Flammeovirga agarivorans: one gene and its partner. The protein of the gene in region 1 interacts with the protein of each later gene in a pairwise test. Links are inferred from orthologs where the notes say so. Each region holds a gene or a part of one and is shown on either strand. Other genes may lie near its edges.

Region 1 (3,253 bases):
TTCTGCTCGGTCACTAAAACCAAGTACAAGTGGTGGCAAATAACTATTATGGACTTAATGCTTATTGCATATCAAATAATTATAGGAGTATCCTCAGTGATCTCAAAGCGAAACACATGGATTTAGACAGACAGTTTTCCCAAAAAGCGCTAGAAGATTTTAAATTAATAGACGAAGCGATTGCTGGTAATGAACAAGCTTATGCAAAGCTAATGAGTCGTTACCGTAAATCGGTATACCATACGATCTTGAAAATGGTTAGAAATGTGGATGACGCAGAAGATCTAACCATTGAAGCCTTCGCTAAAGCATTTAAAAATCTATCAAAGTTTAAAAAAGACTATACTTTTAGTACGTGGCTCTTCAGAATTGGCTCTAATAACGCTATTGATTTTATCCGTAAAAAGAAATTAGAAACATATTCTATTGATGCTGAAGTAACCAATAAAGATGGTGATACCATGAGTATGAATATTCAAGACTCAGGGTTGACTCCACATGAAGAAGCAATCAAAAAACAAAAGATTCAGATTGTACATGAATTTGTGAGTCTTTTACCTCCAAAATATCAGAGACTTGTAAAACTGAGATATTTTGAAGAAAAATCTTACGATGAGATTGCTGCTGAATTGGATGCTCCACTAGGTACCATCAAAGCACAGCTACACAGAGCAAGAGAGTTACTGTATGACTTAGCAAAGAATAGTAAAAACGTTCTTTAATTAAGTAAAGAAATTCAGATATAAGCTCAGCATCAATCTAGTCAAATAGATTGATGCTGTTTTGTATATAACAAACTGTGTTATTATTGTATAAATCAGTTACATTAATAACATATTTAAATTAGATTATTTAGTTTTACAGCTATAATCTAATTCTAGAGTTAAACACTCAAGCGATTATTTTCAAACAAACCAACACAATCAAGCACTAATTATGAAATTAGCAGTAGTAGGCGCAACAGGACTTGTGGGAGAACAAATCCTAAATGTTATCAAAGAAAGAAATTTCCATTTCGATGAGTTATTATTAGTAGCTTCTGCAAGATCTGCAGGTAAAAAGTTCACTTATGATGGAAAAGAATATACAGTTGTAACTGCTGAAGAAGCAATTGCCCAAAAGCCTGATATTGCTATTTTCTCAGCAGGTGGAGGAACATCATTAGAATATGCACCAAAGTTTGCAGAAGTTGGATCTACTGTTATTGACAACTCTTCTGCATGGAGAATGGACCCTTCTAAAAAACTGATCGTTCCTGAAGTAAATGCAAAGTCATTAACTAAAGAAGATAAAATTATTGCAAACCCTAACTGTTCAACAATCCAAATGATTGTAGCAATTGGTCCTTTGCATGAAAAATATAAAATTAAGCGTGTTGTAGTTTCTACTTACCAATCAGTTACTGGTTCAGGTAAAGCTGCAGTAGATCAATTATTTGCTGAAAGAGCTGTTTCTGCAGGTCAAGAGCAAGAGGTAAACAAAGTTTATCCACACACAATTGACTTAAACGTTCTTCCTCACATCGATGTATTCCAAGATAATGGATACACTAAAGAGGAGATGAAGATGATCAATGAAACTAAGAAAATCTTAGAAGACGATTCTGTAAAAGTTACTGCTACTACAGTTCGTATTCCTACAGTTGGTGGTCACTCTGAATCAGTAAATATTGAGTTCGAAAACGAGTTCGACGAAGCTGAATTACGTCAGATCCTTGCTGATGCTCCTGGTATCATCATTCAAGACGATCCTGCCAACAATGTATATCCAATGCCATTGACATCGCATAATAGAGATGAAACATTTGTAGGTCGTATCAGAAGAGACGAAACACAAGAAAAAACTGTAAACATGTGGATTGTAGCTGACAACTTACGTAAAGGTGCAGCAACAAACACTGTACAAATTGCTGAATACTTAGTATCTGCAGGTCTTGTATAAGGAAAAAAGAATCTTTCTGGGTTCTTAAATTAATAGATTCAAAAAAGGCTGAGATAATCATTTGATTATCTCAGCCTTTTTTATATTTATTTATTGGTGATATCGATACTCAAAAAATTCTTTAGAAGAAGAGAAGACTGTTCTAAAAAACTTTCATATACCATAATCCTTTTCTCTTCCACTTCAAGGTCATTGATATTTAAATTCACCTGATGAAGCTTTGATAAATCAGGGTGTACAATTGGAACAAACCCTTGAATAGGATCTGAACTATTAACGAAAAGTCTTAACTGGAATGCTGTACCGTCAGAGATACTTCCTGTCTGCTTATAGCGAGTCCATATTGAATAGGTATCGATATTTTGTGAATTCTGATAAGATAAATTCTCTTTAGGTGTTTTTGAATAAGCATTTACTAAGTTGTCCTCCTTCAAAGTGCTATATGATTTTACTTTTCCTGTATTGATATCATATTCATATGCTGTTATCTTATAAACCGTTGAACTTACTTCTTCATAATTATTGATAAAGAGCTTTGGCGCTACATCTGAAAAGATTTTAGGAATGATTAAATCCCCCGTTTCATTCACTTCAAACAACATGCGTAATTCAGCAGATTGATCATCCTTAATAAAATAAGAACGACCGGTTAAACTATTATATCCACTCGTTAACTTGATTTTATCAGTATCAAGTTTTGCTGTTGAAGACTTTAGGTCTTGAGCTGTAAATACAGCTTCTTCTCGTTGGTAATAAAATAACGGAACGTAGGATTTCTCGTTATTATTACCGTTAACTATTTCCAAATAGGTGGAGTGGTCTTCAGATAAATCTCCTGTTACTTCATAAACATGTACCTCAGGATCTTCGCTATATCTCTCAGTTAATAAAAAAGAAGCACTGTTTGATCTAAGCTTTACTTGATAGTCATTTGGAACAATAAACCTTCTTCTAATGACCATAGGAGTTTCAACACTATAATTAAATTCCTCTAATTGTACCGATTGAAATAAAAGAAGCGAATGTCGTTCATTAGTACTTTCATTCCAGGTCTGAGTGACTAATGTAACTCGATATACATATTGACCTAGATACTCCTCATCTATCACAATTGGAATTAAATCATAAGACGCATCCGTAAACTCATACAAATCGGATATAATATTACCTTCATAATCCACATAATATAACAATCCTTCCCCCCTTTCATCCGCACTACCTGAAGAGACCTTAGGAAGATCCTCTTTCTTTTGATGATAAATAAATGTGGAGGTTTCAGAATCAAAATCAAGAAGATTACATGAACTGAATA
Region 2 (3,175 bases), on another replicon or contig:
TCAAGAAACTATGCTTTACAAGTAGAGAATCTTCTACCAGAAAGTGAACATAAAAATGAGATCATTAAATTGATTGGAGCTTTTCCATTCGTTTTAAAGGAACACTTAAGAGATGGAGTGGTCTATGCAGAACTTGATTTTTTAGGTGAAAAACTAATCAAAGAATTAAAAGAGTGGAAGCATGTACCGAATGCTGTCAATCAATTAATTCAAAGAAGGTTAAGGATTGCTTACGATAATAAAGAAATCACAGATTTTCAGTTTTTAAAGTTGATTGAAAACTCAGATGAATTAATTGACATTATGGGTAAATGTGAAAGAATTCACAATACTCCTATGCCATCATCACACTCTTATCTTCTGAAAACATACATCTATGTATATGCTATCATTATGCCTTTCGGTTTAATTGATAATCTTAGCTGGTGGACTATTCCTGCAGTTATGATGATCTATTACATAGCAATGAGTATTGTTACTATTTCAGAGGAAATTGAAGATCCATTTGGTAAAGATCCAAACGATTTACCAGTTGATAGGATCGCTCAAAATATTTACAACAACGTTCAAGAAATTATTACCAAATAAATGTCCAAAATTTATTACCTCTCTACTTGTTCAACATGCAAGAGAATCATTGAGGAAATAGGAAAAGATAAGTTTGATGTATTTCAGGATATCAAAACTGAAAAAATCACTTCGGAACAAATTGAAGAGATGAAGGCTCTTTCAGGATCATATGATTCTTTATTCAGTAGAAGATCTAGACAATTTAGACCAATGGGACTACATGAAAAGGACTTATCTGAGGAAGATTATAAATCGTTAATACTTCAAGAATATTCTTTTTTAAAAAGACCTGTTATTATTGCAAATAATCAGATATTTGTAGGAAATAGTAAAAAAGAAGTGGAAAAAGCGAAAGCTGCCCTTTCTTAAAAAATTATGGGAAGAATATTAGCAATAGATTACGGTACTAAAAGAACTGGCTTTGCCGTTACTGATCCGATGAAGATTATCGCATCATCATTAGAAACAGTTCAAACCAATGTGGCAATGCAGTTTATTAAAGACTACCTAGTAAAAGAGGAAGTAGATCAGTTTGTCATTGGCTTACCTGTCGGACTAGATGGATTAGAAACCGACAATACTAAACCAACTAAATCTTTTGCAAAGAAATTGCAACAAAATTTCCCTAATATTCCACTAGCCTATATTGATGAGCGATTTACATCTAAAATGGCTGAACAATCAATGTTGGCAAGTGGCATGAAAAAGAAAGACAGAAGAGTAAAAGGTAATGTAGATAAAATCAGTGCCACTATTATTCTTCAATCCTACATGGATCAGCAAAGTTTTTAATCTCAAACAAATAACAGTCAAATGATATATCCTGTAGTAGCTTATGGCGACCCCGTATTAAGAAAAGTTGCCATTGACTTTACAAAAGATGAATTAAACGAAGTTAGCACTTTAATAGACGACATGTTCGAAACTATGTCAGGTGCTCAGGGAGTTGGACTTGCAGGTCCACAGATTGGAAAAGCTAAACGTATCTTTGTTATTGATTCTAACTTAATGTTAGAAGAGGGATCTGAAGAAACAGGTTACAAAGGTGCTTTTATCAACGCTGAAATTATTGAAGAGTTTGGTGAAGATGTTGGTTTTGACGAAGGTTGTTTAAGTATTCCTGGCATCAACGGTGAAGTGGTGAGACCTGAAGGTGTAATTATCAAATACCTTGATGAAAGCTTAAAAGAAAGAGAAGAGAAATTCACTGGTGTAACTGCAAGAGTTATCCAACATGAATATGATCACATTGAAGGTGTTTTATTTACTGATTATTTATCTCCAATTAAAAAGAGGTTAATTAAAAGTAAATTAAATAACATCACAAAAGGAAAAGCTCCTCATGCTTACAGAATGAGATTTCCGAAAAAATAATTAATTTTAAGCTACTCAAAATTGAGTAGCTTTTTTTTAAATATTTTGGCGAGTACTTGTACTCACTTTATACGATTACTTTTTAAATATTACGATGAGATTACTTACTCTGTTTTTGGTTTCTTTTCTATTATTCGGATGTGGAAATGATGAAATCAATTGGAGCACTCCTACCAGCCTTGACCAATACTTTATGGATGAAATCAACAAGCATAGAGAAGATCAACAGTTACAACCTCTTACTTTTAATGTCACTTTCTTTGAAGAGTCAAAGAGATTTGCTGCTAAGTTGGCGGATAATCCAGGAATGAGGGAACAACTCTCAAAAGAAGAAGAAGAGAACGGCTACTATAAACAAAGAATACAAGTAATTACCGACGCAAGTGACATAAGAGGGTGTACGGGCTTTGCTTCTTTTTCCAATCTTAATCCTACTCCAGATGTTGTGAAAATTATGGCTCAAGCATGTTCAAACACGCTTGATAATCGCAATTCTAATACTTTTGGCGGTGCCGTATTTCAAAATTCCAATACAGGTGATTATTTTTATGTAACTTTCGTCGGCCGATTAGATAATTAATTAACGTATTCCATGTCACAACATCAAGAAAATTTCAAAATTGCTTTAGTACAATTTGATCCTCAATGGATGAATCCTACGGCAAACTTAGCTCTCCTCGAAGAAAAACTTTGGACAATTGATGAACAGGTCGATTTAGTGGTTTTACCAGAACTATTTACGACAGGATTTCATACTACGGCTGCAGAAAAAGCTGAACCAATAGGTCTGACTACTTCAAAATGGTTAATGCAACAATCTAAAAGAATGAATGCAGCAATTATTGGAAGTTTTCCTATACGTCAAGACCGTTTAATATATAACCGCTCATTATTTGCAAGGCCAAATGGTCATATATCCCATTATGACAAAAGGCATTTATTCAGAATGGCGTCTGAACATATGGCTTTCACTCATGGGAAATTTCAAGTGGTAGAAGAATGGAAAGGTTGGAGAATTAACCCAATCATTTGTTATGACCTAAGGTTCCCACTATGGTGTAGAAACACTAACAACGATTATGATATTCTTTTATGCTTAGCCAATTGGCCTAAGCCTCGAATTGAAGCTTGGGATGCTTTGCTTAAAGCTAGAGCCATTGAGAACTTATCCTATACAGTAGGCGTTAATCGTGTTGGTAACGATCCACATGGAGTTGAATATAATGGACAA

Evidence for each region.
Region 2: the proteins of HGP29_RS00815 (region 1) and def interact in binary tests that used the Escherichia coli proteins (3 or more experiments, as listed by UniProt). The link is inferred for Flammeovirga agarivorans from one-to-one orthologs.

The regions. Positions count from the first base shown.
Region 1 is NZ_JABAIL010000001.1:176,474-179,726, reverse strand. The notes cover bases 28-2,938. They hold HGP29_RS00815 (aspartate-semialdehyde dehydrogenase), read left to right. Parts: upstream 28-936; coding sequence 937-1,941; downstream 1,942-2,938. Other genes in these bases: HGP29_RS00810 (hypothetical protein), read right to left, coding at 2,028-2,938; HGP29_RS00820 (sigma-70 family RNA polymerase sigma factor), read left to right, coding at 117-722; HGP29_RS00825 (glycosyltransferase), read left to right, coding at 28-126. Outside these bases: more of HGP29_RS00825, read left to right, coding at 1-27; more of HGP29_RS00810, read right to left, coding at 2,939-3,253.
Region 2 is NZ_JABAIL010000004.1:741,051-744,225, forward strand. What follows is about bases 331-3,163. They hold def (peptide deformylase), read left to right. Parts: upstream 331-1,383; coding sequence 1,384-1,944; downstream 1,945-3,163. Other genes in these bases: HGP29_RS15935 (bestrophin family protein), read left to right, coding at 331-588; HGP29_RS15940 (arsenate reductase family protein), read left to right, coding at 589-939; ruvX (Holliday junction resolvase RuvX), read left to right, coding at 946-1,362; HGP29_RS15955 (hypothetical protein), read left to right, coding at 2,039-2,524; HGP29_RS15960 (amidohydrolase), read left to right, coding at 2,537-3,163. In the rest of the region: more of HGP29_RS15935, read left to right, coding at 1-330; more of HGP29_RS15960, read left to right, coding at 3,164-3,175. UniProt on the Escherichia coli protein: Removes the formyl group from the N-terminal Met of newly synthesized proteins. Requires at least a dipeptide for an efficient rate of reaction. N-terminal L-methionine is a prerequisite for activity but the enzyme has broad specificity at other positions.